2 linked regions of the Endozoicomonas sp. GU-1 genome follow. The protein of the gene in region 1 interacts with the protein of each later gene in a pairwise test. Links are inferred from orthologs where the notes say so. Each region holds a gene or a part of one and is shown on either strand. Other genes may lie near its edges.

Evidence for each region.
Region 2: the proteins of O3276_RS05210 (region 1) and def interact in binary tests that used the Escherichia coli proteins (3 or more experiments, as listed by UniProt). The link is inferred for Endozoicomonas sp. GU-1 from one-to-one orthologs.

What each region holds. Positions count from the first base shown.
Region 1 is NZ_CP114771.1:1,268,426-1,276,072, forward strand. Bases 3,353-6,309 are described here. They hold O3276_RS05210 (Asd/ArgC dimerization domain-containing protein), read right to left. Parts: upstream 5,363-6,309; coding sequence 4,343-5,362; downstream 3,353-4,342. Other genes in these bases: O3276_RS05205 (motility hub landmark protein FimV), read right to left, coding at 3,353-4,230; O3276_RS05215 (PaaI family thioesterase), read right to left, coding at 5,542-6,003; asd (aspartate-semialdehyde dehydrogenase), read right to left, coding at 6,140-6,309. Also shown: O3276_RS05195 (type II secretion system F family protein), read left to right, coding at 1-690; O3276_RS05200 (tetratricopeptide repeat protein), read left to right, coding at 729-1,883; more of O3276_RS05205, read right to left, coding at 1,972-3,352; more of asd, read right to left, coding at 6,310-7,261; leuB (3-isopropylmalate dehydrogenase), read right to left, coding at 7,331-7,647.
Region 2 is NZ_CP114771.1:3,751,568-3,759,008, reverse strand. The notes cover bases 1,861-4,611. They hold def (peptide deformylase), read left to right. Parts: upstream 1,861-2,862; coding sequence 2,863-3,360; downstream 3,361-4,611. Other genes in these bases: rsmB (16S rRNA (cytosine(967)-C(5))-methyltransferase RsmB), read left to right, coding at 4,322-4,611; fmt (methionyl-tRNA formyltransferase), read left to right, coding at 3,360-4,304; O3276_RS15715 (extracellular solute-binding protein), read left to right, coding at 1,861-2,779. Also shown: O3276_RS15720 (LysM peptidoglycan-binding domain-containing protein), read right to left, coding at 1-594; more of O3276_RS15715, read left to right, coding at 938-1,860; more of rsmB, read left to right, coding at 4,612-5,641; Trk system potassium transporter TrkA, read left to right, coding at 5,642-7,015; O3276_RS15690 (hypothetical protein), read left to right, coding at 7,108-7,441. UniProt on the Escherichia coli protein: Removes the formyl group from the N-terminal Met of newly synthesized proteins. Requires at least a dipeptide for an efficient rate of reaction. N-terminal L-methionine is a prerequisite for activity but the enzyme has broad specificity at other positions.

The sequences.
Region 1 (7,647 bases):
CAGGCCCGTCTGGTTCAGGCTGGCTGGCGTGCGGACAGTGCCTTGTGGGTATTCTACGGGTTAAAAGTAATACTGGCCGCCGGTTTGCCCATTGTCGTATTGTCGGTGTGCGCCCTGGTGGTAGAGAAAATGTCTTTCCAGCTCTGGCTGTTTGCCTTTTCGGGCAGTGCCTGGCTGGGCATGATGCTCCCCAACCGGATACTCACTGGCTTGATTCAACGGCGGCAGCAGCGGATACGCCTGGCCATTCCGGATGCGTTGGATCTACTGGTGGTTTCCCTGGAAGCAGGGCTTGGTCTGCGCAGCGCTATACAACGTCTGTCTGATGATCTCTACATCAGCCATCCGGAACTGGCCAACGAACTGGAACTGGTCAATGCGGCCATGCGTGCGGGTGTTCCGTCCGATAAGGCGCTTCAGGATATGGGCATGCGCATCCGGTTGAAAGAGGTGGACGGCCTGATCAGCACACTGAGTGACAGTATCCGCTATGGATCCAGTATTGCCGATACTCTCAGAACATTTTCGGAAGATTTCCGGGATCGACGGATTCAGTCTGCGGAAGAGCAGGCGGCCAAAATTGGCACCAAAATGATCTTTCCCCTGATTCTGTTTCTGCTGCCCGCCTTTTTCCTGGTGGCGGTTGGGCCGGCAATCATGCAGCTGATCGAATCATTCAGCCAGTTTTAACCGACACCCTACCAATAAAAAGAACCTGCAAAGAAGATATGCATCGGGAAGTTACCATGCCGTTATCCATACCCGCTTTACTGCAACGCTGCTTACCAACCGAAAAGTACGGTTACCCATTACTGATATCTACACTGTTATTGGCTGGCTGCCAGGGACTGCCGCACCAGGGACTGCCGCAAAAGACATCGACGGACTCCGTTGCTGCAACAGCTCAGACGCCAGAACTTTATCAGGGTACATTGACAGCAGAGATGCTCGGTATTGAACAGAGCCTGACCATGGAGCAGGCTCTCATGAAGGGGGATATTGCCTGGTCCGGGGGAGAAACAGATCGGGCAGCGGCCTACTATGTCAGAACCATTGAGCTGGCAAACAATGCTTTAAAAGCTGAATTACAGGATGCGTTCAACCCCGAAATGGAGAATGCGGAAATAAAAGAGACAGATAACGCCAGGGATCAGGGTTATCTGGCCAGCCTGAAACTGGCAGGACTTTACCAGCAGACCGGACAGCAAGCACTGGCAGAGCGTATTTACCAACAGGTAGTGAACGATCATCCCTATCCTGTTGCGGCATTGGAAGCTCTGGGGCTTATCAGGCTGCAAGGCAGGCAAAATAAGCAGGCAGCAGCACTGCTCCACAGGGCAGTGTCACTTTGGCGACAGCAGTCTGAAAATATTGGTGAGCATTCTGAACGTAATGCGATGACTGGCTATCAGCCAATACGATCACTCAATGGTCTTGGCGTTCTTGCTGATCTGAGCAAAGATTACCAGCGGGCAGAACGCTTTTATCGGGAGGCACTGACCCTCACCTCTAATGATCCAACCCTGCTTAATAACCTGGGGTATTCACTGTACCTTGCCGGTCAATGGCCACAGGCGGAAAGCCACTTCAGAAAAGCGCTGAATATCAAGCCCGGTTATGGTCGTGCCAGCCGTAATCTTGCCTTGCTATACCTTCGTCAACATCAACAGGAAGAGGCCATCTCATTGCTCAGCACCACCATGAAGTCCTGGGAAGCCTTTAATGATGCCGGTTATCTTTCGCTACTGGCGGGAAATCAGGCATTAGCAGAACAACTGCTTAACCAGGCACTGGATCACTCGCCCAGCCATTATGAGCTTGCCTGGAAAAACCTGGGCAAGGTGCAGCAGGTGAATGAGTCTTTATCGAGTCCAGCAGACTGAACCCTCATCAGTAGGTTGCCTTCTGGAAAGGTCTCAAAAAAAAGAGCTCACAAGAGCTCTTTCAGAAGTAGAGGGTTGATCAACCCGATCAATGGGTTCCAGCACTCTGCATAAGTAACATCGCTTCCTGCTTCTGTTCATCACTGCCCTGCTCCATAACTTCCTGCAGGATTGTCGAGGCCCCTTCGCTGTCTCCCATATCCATATAAGCCCTGGCCAGATCAAGCTTGGTGGCAACCTCATCGCCATCGGAGAGGAAGTCCAGGTCATCATCCAGAGAAGCTTCAAGGCTGGAACCGCCTTCATCGGAGAAAGCGGCCTGACTATCCCGGGCAAGCACATCGTCTGACTCAACACCAAAATCAAGGTCATCCAGATCATCAAGCCCGCTGGTCTCAAACTGTTCAGCGGCTTCAGGCTCTTCATCCAGATCAAAATCATCCAGGTCAAAGTCCAGGTCATCCAGAGAGTCTAATCCCTGCTCATCACCATCCAGCCCAAGGCCATCCAGATCAAGGTCTGGTATTCCATCAATCTCGTCTGGCGCTGAAACACCTGCAAATGCGTCAGGGAATCGGGCCTTGAACTCCTCCGCTGCACGCATGGCAGCCGCATCGCCGGTTGCCTCCAGATCGGCTAAGGCCTGGTTGAACTTTTCAAGATCGCCACTTTCTGAATGAACCTCAACAAGCTTCAGCTTAAGGTCAGACCTTCCCGGTTCATTGAAGATTGCCTGAGTCAATAGTTCCTCAGCCTGATCCAGGCGACCATAGGCAATATAAATATCGGCTTCACTCAGCGGGTCTTCGGTCTGCCCAGTGGTTTCCCCATCAGCGTCTACTTCATTAATGATCGAATCATCGATGGCCAGCGCTTCATCAAACTTAAGCTCATCCTCTGCGCTGGGAGAGGCTGTTGGCTTTGGGGAGGCATCAATCGGTACCTCCTTATTCAAATTGACAGGTTGAATGTCAACATCTTCGTCGTCCAGCGCTTCCTGCTGTTTCCTGCGCCGCTGATAAAAGAGCCAGCCAGCGCCTCCCAATGGTATCAAAGCCAGCAGGAGCATGATCAGAGGGTTACCAAAGAGCGTAGACATCATGCCCGGGGATGCTGTCTCTGCCTGGCGCTGGGAGGGTAACGACCGGGACTGGTTTTGCAAGGCCGCCATCTGATCGTCTTTTAAGGCAACCAGGCGCTTCAGGGTAGCAATCTGATCATCCAGATCTTTCAACCGGCTCTTGAGCTCGGCATTCTCCCGGCTCAGCTTATCAAGCTGTTCACGGGTCATGGCCAGCTCGGTCTGCAACACGGCATTGCCACCGGCGGCATCGCCACCGAGATCCTGCCCACGACCGCTGGCTGCATCACCGGAAACGATGGCCAGCTGACCATCCAGAGACTTGCGGGAATCCGAGGCGACGGATGACGTTCGCCTGGTAGCATCCAGTTGCGCAACCTGGCTGCGCCCACGCCACTCACGATTCTGCCTGGATACATCGGCAACGGCTTCACGGACCGTCAGACTGGTCATCTCATTACGACCCGGAATCCGCAGGACCTGCCCGCTCTTGAGGCGATTAATATTGTTATCAATAAATGCCTGTGGGTTGCCACGCTGAATCGCCAGCATGGTTTGCTGTACCGACACTTCGGAGTCGGGGCGCACTTTCTCAGCGATTTCCCAGAGGCTGTCATTTCTGTTCACCCGGTAAGTCCCGGGTGTGCTGCTCAAATCTGAAGAGGCATCATCGCGACGGGAGGAGACACGCTGGACCGGTTGCCGCTGAACGGAATCACGATATTCAACGGCTTCCTGGGACGGCGCATAGTTGCGGTTTATCCGGTTACCATTGGCCCTGGGCGGCTGGTCCCACACAGGGTTAGACCCATAATGGGGCGGAATGGATGGCTTGACAACAGGGGCTGACGTTTGACCATTGAAGGCCGGAGGATCAAGTAGAAGCGTATACTCCTTCAACAGGCGACCACTTGGCCAGTGCACCTCCACCAGGAAATTCAGATAAGGCTCATGGACCGGGCTGTCACTGGTGACCTTGATCAAACCTTTGCCATCAGGGCCAACTTTGGTGGTAAACCGCAGATTATTCAAAATGAAAGGACGTTCAACACCGGCCCGCTCAAAGTCTGTTTTGCTGGCCAGGTTAGAGAGGATCTCGTTGCGAGTGAGATCATTGACCTGCATTAACTCTATCTCAGCCACCAGGGGCTGATTCAAAGCTGAATACAGCTTCACCTCCCCCAGACCCAGCGCATGGGAATTCATTGCAGCGATTCCCCCTGCCAGCGCTGACATCACTACGACAAGTTTTTGCAGTTTCATCATGAATCCTTGTTTTATGCGTAGACTGTTTGAGCCCCTTCTGCCTTCAGCTGTAAAGAAAGCAGCCCCCCCCTTCTCGATACAGCGAGGAACCCCAAGCAGTTAAACTAAGTTATCACTTAGCAAAGTCTTTGATCAATAACCCAATTAATTCAACAGCATGAACAGCACTTCTCTTGAAGCTATCGGCCACCATCCAGAAACTCAAGTCGGTTGCATAATCTGATTGCTGCCGGAGTTTGCCAATATGCAGCTGATCGCTTCCCGCAGCGTCTTCAAGGGTAGGCATGCCAGGGCCATCAGCCGCTACTATTTCAGGGAGTTCTGATAGTAAAGACTGTATTTCCTGAAAATCAACCGGTTGGACAGTATCCAGATCAACAACATAACTGTCACCGAAAAATACCGGGGCTGTGATGCAGGTCACACGGATGTCCAACTCCTCTCCCAAAGCCACTAGCAGCTCATTGCGCATATCGGCTTCATTGCCGATTTTCTCACCCTCTTCGGCATCAACTTCCGGAATCAGGTTGTAGGCCAGGCGAGCGGAAAAATCACCCTGCTCTGCTGGCTTGCCGTTCAGCAGCTCAATGGTTTGCTTACGCAGGGTATCGACACCCTTTTTACCAAGAGCCGCCACTGGCTGCATAACCACCAGATTGATACGGCTGAGAGTAAACCGCTGGTGCAGCTTTTGCAGCAGAGGAAGTAAGCAGGCAACAGCAGATCCGGGTACGGCAAAGTAACGGTTATCTATTGCCTCTTCGATAAAATGCCTGTTTAAGTCAACCATCACCGGCACGGTATAACCCTGGGATGCAGCCCCCTTTGCCGCATCAATAATAACACAGCCGCTCTCAACGGCCTGGGTCATCAACTGGGCATTTCGCTGACACCCGGCGGGCATCACCAGAAAATCAGTGGCGGAAAAGTCGGCTTCATCAGCGGGAATAAATTCCAGTGTTTCGCCATGAAACTCAACGGAACCTGAAGCCTGTGCAGACTCCACAAGCGGATAAAGGCTCATTACCGGTAGCGGCTTACCATCCAACAGTGATTCTTCCAGTTGCCGAACCAGAGTTTCACCAGCCAGTGTGTCGGCAGCGTAAATAGCAATATTGTATGTTCGGTTCATGGATAAAAGGCCCCGCAAGCCAGAGAAAGTATGGGCATTGTTGACCTTGTGTCAGCCAGCACCACATAAATGATAAAAAACCATCGACTTTATACAGGGCGTTGATATCAGGCAAGCAGTTTCAGGCCGTTCCCCTGGAAAGTTTGAAATGTCCCCGGGCGGTTGTTCGATCTGCTCCTTCATTGCATATGCTCCTGCACTGGCTTCATGGAGTGTTGTCCTATTCGCATAAAGGTGCCTACGGCATGGGCAATGGGTTGATCACGGTGTTCCTGGTAGGCAAAACCGCGGGTAAAGACCATGGAACGGGTTATATGATAAGCCTCGGCAAATGCCCGGACCGGCTTACCGGGCTGAGCGGTGGTCATATGGTCAATACGCAGATCCAGTGTCGGGCAGGCTTCCAGCTGCTCCATACGGGTATACACGGAAATGCCGCAACAGGAGTCCATCAGGGTGGTAATGGCGCCAGAGTGAATGACGCCGGTTTCCGGGTTCCCTATCAGTCGGTTGTCGTAGGGCATTTCCAGTTCAATGCCGTTACGATCCGCTTTGACCAATGACATATTCAGATGCAGGCAGTGGGGAATAACTTTGACAAAATTGCTGGCAAAGTCTGTTAGCTGTTGTTCCGTTAACATAATTCATTTTTTCTGATTATTTGTTATTTATACAGTGGCAGTAAGACACGAAGTAACGGGAATGCTTCATGTCTTTCACCTTTAGTATGAAACCTCTGTTGTCTATAGAACGCTATTTCAATACAGAAGCAGACACTCAGAGCAATATGGTCAACATACGACGCAGTGGCTCTGCCGCTCCCCACAACAGCTGATCACCCACAGTAAATGCCGTCAGATAGTCAGGTCCCATATTCAATTTGCGCAGGCGGCCCACCGGAATATCCAGACGGCCGGTGACCGCTGCGGGTGTCAACTGATGCATGGTCTCTTCCCGGTGGTTTGGAACCACGGATACCCAGTCATTGGCACCGGCAATCATCGCGTCAATATCCGCCATCGGAATATCGTTACGCAGCTTGATGGTCAATGCCTGACTGTGACAGCGCATGGCTCCAATGCGAACACAGATACCATCCACAGGAACCGGTGCAGCCTGGAGCCCGAGAATCTTGTTGGTCTCAGACTGAGCCTTCCACTCTTCGCGGCTCTGGCCATTATCCAGCTCTTTATCAATGTAAGGAATCAGGCTGCCTGCCAGTGGCACACCAAACTCACTTTGCGGAAGATCAGCGCTTCTTAATAAGGAAGAGGTCTTACGATCAATATCCAGAATCGCACTGGCCGGGTCAGCCAGCTCGGCAGCAACGTTGCTCTGGATAGAGCCCATCTGGCTGATCAGCTCACGCATATTTCTGGCACCGGCACCACTGGCGGCCTGATAGGTCATGGCACTGACCCACTCCACGGCATTGTGCTGAAAGAGCCCGCCGATGGCCATCAACATCAGGGAAACGGTGCAGTTACCACCGATAAAATTTTTAACACCATCATTCAGCGCACGGTCAATCACAGCACGGTTGACGGGATCAAGAATAATCACAGCATCGTCGTTCATCCGCAGGGAGGAAGCGGCATCAATCCAGTATCCCTGCCAGCCACTGTCACGCAATGGCTGGAAAACTTTGCCGGTATAATCACCACCCTGGCAGGAAATAATAGCGTCCATTTCTCTGAGAGCGTCTATATCATGGGCATTCTGAAGGTCGCCCACAGGCACACCAACATCAGGTCCGGGCTGACCCAGTTGCGAGGTGGTGAAGAAGACCGGCTCGACACCCTTGCCCTGTAAACGGGCAAAGTCGTTTTCTTTCTGCATACGCTCCATTAATACGGAGCCCACCATGCCTCGCCAGCCAACAAAACCTACTTTTTTCATACTGCGCTCCCCCGAAAAAACGGCCCCTGCTCAAAACAGACAACAGAAGCCGCCAACATTATATATTTGTTATGCATTTAACAAACAGTCAACAACCGCATCACCCATTGCAGCGGTGCCCACCAACTGACAACCTTCAGAGGCGATATCCCCGGTACGATAGCCTTTATCCAGAACATCGCTGACCGCTTTTTCAATGGCATCCGCAGCGACAGCTTCGGCCAACGAATAGCGAAGCAACATCGCCAGGGACAAAATCTGCGCCAGAGGGTTCGCCTTGTTCTCCCCGGCGATATCCGGTGCCGAACCGTGCACCGGCTCATACATTCCCTGGTTCTTTTCGTTCAGGGAGGCTGATGGCAACATACCAATCGAGCCGGTCAACA
Region 2 (7,441 bases), 2.5 Mb from region 1 along the record:
AACCCCTTCCCTGACATGACTCAAGTTGATGGTTCCCACATCAATACCAATAAGCCCCAGCAATTCATCGGTTTCCGGGTCAACAATCTGCTGACCACGGCGGACGACATCAAATCGCAGGTTGTGCCCGGCAAAATCGCCCCGTGCGTATATTTTATCCCCGGCCCCTGAAGCCAATTTGCCATCTTTCGCAGCAAACACATAAGGTGCGTTATTCAGCTGCTCCTCGCTGGAAAAGACATGACCGCCCTTTAAATAACTTTGCACAGCACTCAAAGGAATCGCCGGGATTGCTGACTCTCCGGGCTTCACCCGGATTTTTGGTGTTAATTTAATCGTTCGACCTGGCTTCCCGCGACTGGCAATCATCAGCCTGGGCTGGCCATTGATATAAACCAGACTGACGACATCGCCAGGGTAAATCAGATGGGGATTCTCTATCTGGGGGTTAGCGTGCCAGATTTCCGGCCATAACCAGGGGCTGTCCAGAAACGTAGTGGATATATCCCAGAGGGTATCGCCTTTCTCAACGGTGTACCTGCTGGGGGAGTCTGCCTTTACCGGGCTATCGAATGCCAGTCCCAGTGAAGACATGCAAAGCAGGATTCCTGCCAGAGCAAAGCGTCTCATTGTCGTCCCGATCCCTTGAATAGTTTTTAGTTTACGTTAGGGCCTGTTGAGTTTTTGTGTGCCACACCAGATTTTCTTCGCTTAGACCATCCGAACAGTGTATCAACCGCTTCAGCCTGTGGGCAATCGGCTCTCTGTTAGTTCTCGGCGTTCATATCTGATTCTCAAGATCAGGTCACATAAATCGCCCTGCATTCTCAGCGCTGGATCAGGAAGAATAAGGCTACTATTAGTTGTTGTTGTAGTTTCCTGAGCCAGTATCCCGGTGTGGCTTTGATAAAGGAGCGGCCTGGATAAAGGAGCGACTTTGAAACAGAACAGCCTGATGTTTCTGGCAGTGTTAGCCTCTGTTGTCAGTTTGCTGGTGATGGCAGAAACGCCCATCCTGCATAAGTCACACGGACTCTCACGATTTGACGATCTTAAATACCCGGAAGGCTTCAGTCACTTCGATTACGTCAATCCTCATGCCCCGAAAAGAGGCAAACTGAATATTGCCGCCATTGGTGTCTTTGATACGTTAAATCCATATTCCCAAACCGGAACCCACATCTCCCAAATCTCACCGCTGCGATTTTTTACTCTGGGTTTTCTCGGTTTGAACGAACCCCTGATGGTGGGGACGGGCGCTTACAGTCCGACCGGCGATGAAGCCCGCTCTGCTTATGGCCTGATTGCCCAATCAGTGGAGTACCCTGACGACAGCCAATGGATAACCTTTAACCTCCACCCCAACGCCCGCTTTCATGATGGCCATTCGATTACGGCAGAGGACGTTGCGTTCTCTTTTGAGTACCTGCGCGCCAAAGGCCCGGTCAAATATCAGATTCAGCTTAAGCCCATTGCGCGTGTTGAGGTTCTTGATCAACACCGGGTTCGCTTTCACTTCAAGAGGTCTGGCAACCGGGATCAACTGTTCTGTGCTGCCGAGCTGCCAGTTCTGCCTGTGCACTACTGGCAAGACGGGCTTAACGGAAAATCCAGACTGACGCCGCCACTGGGCAGTGGCCCCTACAAAATCACCCATGTGGAAGGAGGGTCATCGGTTACCTTTACCCGGGTTAAGGATTACTGGGGGAAGGATCTGCCGGTAAACCGGGGCAAATACAACTTCGATCAGATCACGCTCTATTTCTATCGGGATCTGACCACCGCCTTTGAAGCTTTTAAATCCGGGGCGCTTAGCCTCTATTTTGAACCCATTGCCAAAAACTGGACCAGAGCCTACAACTTTCCCGACATCATCTCTGGCAAAGTGATAAAGGCTGAAATTCCAACCAAAATGATTATTGGCAGCCCAATGGTCGTGTTCAACACCCGCCGGGCTCCCTTTAATGATATTCGGGTAAGAAAAGCGCTTGGCTATCTGCTGGATTTTGAGTGGAGCAATCGGACACTGTTTGAAAACGCCTATGTCCGGGCCAACAGTTACTTTCCAAACTCCATATACGCCGCTTCAGGTCTGCCCTCTGCCCATGAACAGGCGCTGTTAGCCCCATTTCGCACGCAACTGCCCGATGCCCTGTTCCATCAGCCATTTTTATCCCCCAAAACCCGGGGCGATGGTTCGATCAGAGCCCAACAGCAACAGGCTCTGGCACTATTGAATGAAGCAGGCTGGCAGTTCAAGGGGGGCAAACTGGTCAACCAACAGCAAGAACCGCTGACGTTTGAGCTGATCACTTCCAGTCATCTGGCGGACAGGCTTGTTTTGCCATTTAAAAAGAACCTGGCCAGCATCGGTATTGAGCTGAAATACCGGGTTCTCGACATCAGCAACTATTTACAGCGAGTGAGAAAGCTGGATTTTGATACCATGGGTAATGCCTATTCCCTGGGACTCTCGCTGGGCAGTGAGCTATTCAGGTACTTTCACTCCAGTAATGCGGATATACCCGATACCCAGAATCTGGCCGGTATCAAAAACCCGGTGATTGATGCGCTGCTGGAGAAAATACCAAGAGCCGGGAGTCAGAAAGAGCTGGAAACCATTATTCACAGCCTTGACCGGGTGCTGCTTTGGAATCACTACGGTATTCCACTCTGGTACTTTGGCAAAGTCAGACTTGCCCTCCAGAGCAATATCAAGCGACCGGCAATAACCACGGATTACCCAATGATCATCAATACCTGGTGGCAGGCGGAATAAGTCCGGCTAGGTACAGACTGAATTTGCAGATATACTGAAAGGTCAACAAACTTCATTATCGACTGCCTCACCTGAGATCACTGATGGCTCTACTGGAAATACTTGAATACCCTGACCAAAGACTTCGTACGGTTGCCAAACCTGTAGCGGAGGTCAATGACGACATTCGACGTATCGTTGATGACATGCTGGAGACCATGTACGACGCCAAGGGCGTGGGTCTGGCGGCAACCCAGGTGGATATTCATCAGCGCATCGTGGTTATGGATCTTTCTGAAGAGGGTAACGAGCCCCAGGTGCTTATCAACCCAGGCTATGAGCCCATCGGCGATGAAAAGTCCGACTTCCAGGAAGGCTGTCTATCAGTCCCCGGCTTTTATGAACTGCTGGACCGCTACGCTCAAGTGAGACTCACCGCTTTAGATCGCGATGGCAATGAGTACACACGGGATTACGACGGACTGGCAGCGGTCTGTGTCCAGCACGAGCTGGATCACCTGGAAGGAAAACTGTTTATCGACACGCTGTCCCGCCTGAAACAGGACCGTATCAGGAAAAAGCTTGGCAAAAGAAAACACTGATGAAAAGCCTTCGAATTATCTTTGCCGGAACCCCTGAGTTTGCCAGTGCACACCTTCAGGCCATTCTGGATAGTCAACACCAGGTGATCGCCGTCTATAGCCAGCCGGACAGACCTGCAGGGCGTGGTCAGAAACTCCTGCCCTCACCGGTCAAATCCCTAGCTGTTACCCACAATATTCCCGTTTTCCAGCCAAAGTCCCTGAGAAATGCAGACGCTCAGCAGGAACTTGCCGCTCTGGATGCAGATCTGATGGTGGTGGTTGCCTATGGTTTGATTCTGCCACAGGCGGTGCTCGACACTCCAAAGCTGGGCTGTATTAATGTGCATGGCTCCATTTTGCCAAGATGGCGCGGAGCAGCCCCGATTCAGCGGGCTATTGAAGCCGGTGACACTGAGTCCGGTGTCACCATTATGCAGATGGACGCCGGACTGGATACCGGCGACATGTTGCTGAAAGCTTTTTGCCCCATCCACCCAACCGATACCGCATCGGACCTTCATGACCGTCTGATTGCAGTGGGTCAGCCTGCTCTTGTTCAGTCGCTTGATGACATTGCCGCTGGCCATATTCATCCGGAAAAACAGGATGACAACCTGGCAAACTACGCCCATAAGATGAGTAAAGAAGAAGCACGGCTGGACTGGCAAACATCCGCACAGGCCCTGGACCGGCAGATTCGGGCATTCAATCCCTGGCCTGTGGCGATCACCGCGTTGGATGACACGAACATCCGTGTCTGGGAAGCAATAGCCCTGGAAGAAGGCACAACCGAAGCACCGGGAACCCTGATCAAGGCTGATAAAGAGGGTCTGGATATTGCCTGCCATGAAGGCACCCTGCGCATTAAACGGCTGCAGTTGGCTGGAAGCCGTGCAATGACGGTGCAGGAGCTGCTGAACAGCAAAAAAGCGATGTTCAGCACCGGAAAACAATTCAGTTAGGCGCTTTTTTACCTGATATGGCTAAACAATCTTCTGTTCGACAGCTGGCAGCACGGGCGATCACCCGGGTAACTCTGGGCGAATCACTGGGCAGTGTACTGCCGCAGTTGCAGGAAAAACTGTCAAAAAAAGACCAGCCATTATTGGCTGAGCTTTCCTATGGCACACTCCGTTACTACCACCGGCTGGATGCCTGGCTTAAGTTTCTCACCGAGAAACCCCTGAAAGAAAAAGAGCAGGACATTCATAACCTGATTCTGGTTGGTCTGTATCAACTGTTCTTTACCCGCATTCCACCCCATGCCGCCATTGGTGAGACGGTACAGGTAACCCGGACCATGGGTAAGGCCTGGGCCAGGGGCCTGGTCAATGGCATTCTCAGAAATGCCCAGCGCCGGGTTGAAGAGTTGCATGACCTGGAAGAGCGCAGCCCGGTGTGCGACTGGTCACACCCGAAATGGCTGATCAATACCATTAAACGGGCCTGGCCAGAGGATTATCAAGCCATTCTCACGGGTAACAATCAGCCTCCTCCCATGACCCTCCGGGTTAATGAACAGAAGATCAAGCCCGCCAGATACCTGAAAAAACTGCTGGATGACTGTATCACGGCGAAACAGTCCAAAATTGCTCCACAGGCCATCACCCTGGTCAGGCCCAGTGCCGTGGACAAACTACCCATGTTTCATGAAGGAGCTGCCAGTGTTCAGGACGAATCAGCCCAGCTGGCAGCGACCTTGATATCGGCAAAACCCGGTGATCATATTCTCGATGCCTGCTGTGCGCCGGGGGGCAAGACCTGTCACTTGCTGGAACTGAACCCGGATATTACCGTGGATGCACTGGATGCCGATAGCGTCCGCCTGGAAAGAGTGGCTGAAAATCTGCAAAGACTGGGTTTGACGGCGAATGTTCTGTGCGGTGACGCGACAGATCCCGACAGCTGGTTCCCGGGCAAGGCATACGACCACATTCTTCTGGATGCCCCCTGCTCAGCAACCGGCGTTATTCGTCGCCACCCGGATATCAAACTGCTGAGAAAGGCAGAAGATATTGATGCACTGGCTCAGCTGCAACAGAAAATCCTCAAGGCTATCTGGCCGCTGTTGAAACCCGGCGGCACGTTACTTTACGCCACCTGTTCCATCATGCCTCAGGAAAACCATCTGCAGATTGAGCAGTTCCTGTCAGAAACACCCGACGCCAGATTGCAGTCCATTGACGGTCCATGGGGTCACGATACCGGGTTTGGCAAGCAGCTTTTTCCCGGCTCTGGCAGCTCTGTAAACAGCGGCGACGGATTTTTTTACAGCCTGATGGTAAAGATGGATTCCTAAATGAAAATTATCATTCTCGGTGCCGGTCAGGTGGGTGGCACACTGGCAGAAAACCTGGCCAGTGAGGAAAATGACATTACCGTGGTCGATACCGATGCCACGCGACTTCGTGAGCTGCAGGATAAAATCGATATACGAACCATCCAGGGCAAGGCATCGTTTCCCGGGGTTCTGAAACAGGCTGGGGCCGATGAAGCCGATATGCTGGTGGCGGTCACCAACAGTGATGAAGTGAATATGGTGGCCTGCCAGATTGCCTACACACTGTTCCACACGCCGTCCAAAATTGCCCGTATCCGTCAGGCCGCTTACCTGAAAAATGAGAGCCTGTTTGCCAATGCCGCACTGCCGATTGATGTTCTTATCAGCCCGGAGCAAGTGGTTACTAACTACATCAACCGACTGCTGGAGCGTCCCGGAGCCCTTCAGGTTCTCGATTTTGCCGAGGGTCGTGTCCAGCTGGTGGCTATGAAGGCTTATTATGGCGGCCCGCTGGTGGGTCACGAGCTTCGTTATATCCGTGAACACATGCCCAATGTGGATACCCGGGTTGCCGCCATTTTCCGCCGTGGCAATGCCATCATGCCCAAGGGGAACACCGTGATCGAGGTGGACGATGAAGTCTTCTTTATTGCTGCCCGTGAAGATATCCGGGCCGTGATGGGCGAGCTTCAGCGGCTGGATGATGACTACAAGCGCATCATTATTGCCGGTGGTGGCAATATCGGTCTGCGCCTGGCTCAGGCCGTGGAAGACCAATACAAGGTCAAGATCATTGAACACAATATGGAACGTTGCCAGTTCCTGTCAGAAACGCTGACCAAAGCCATGGTTTTCTGTGGCAACGCCTCCGATAAAGAGCTGCTGATCAGTGAGAATATCGAAGATACCGATATCTTCTGTGCGCTGACCAATGACGATGAAGCCAATGTCATGTCCTCCATGCTGGCGAAGCGTCTGGGGGCCCGTAAGGTCATGGCACTGATCAACAATCCCGCCTATGTGGACCTGGTGCAGGGCGGTGAAATTGATATTGCGATTTCTCCACAGCTGGCCACGATTGGCAGCCTGCTCAAGCACGTCAGGCGTGGCGATATAGTAAACGTTCACTCACTGCGCAGAGGCGCTGCTGAAGCAATCGAGGCGATAGCCCATGGTGATGAGCACAGTTCCAAAGTGGTGGGTAAAACCATTCAGGAAGTGGAGTTACCCCAGGGCGCGACCATTGGTGCGATTGTTCGTAATGATCAGGTGCTGATTGCTCACGATACCACCCGAATTGAGTCCGGCGATCATGTGATTCTCTTCCTGACCAATAAGCGCAAAATCCGTGAAGTTGAGCAACTCTTCCAGGTTGGTCTTGGGTTCTTTTAAACCATTGCTTTGTGGTTATCCATCACAGGAAACTATTCCTGACAACTGATGTCCAAGGGAGCTAAATACGATAGCATCGATAGGAAACAACCTTGGACACAAGACTGACCGCCAGCAGAACGGCCACGCCGCCTGATCCTGCCAGTATCGGAACTGACCAGCAAAGCACCGACCTCATTAAAAGATGGTCCACTGCTGGCCGACCTGTAGCAATAGTGAGCCCAATGGTTTCTGTCAAAGCAGATACACCCGTTCATGCAATGACCGGAACCACAACAGCACAAGATGTCACCATCGACCAAGAAACGGCCTACCGTTGGCTGCTAGCGGCATTCCGGATGAGTGAACAACAGACAACAGGTCATAATGAAAGCTCAGCCCCCTCAGCAAGCGGTGGAGAACTGCTGATGAGCAACCCGGCTGCCA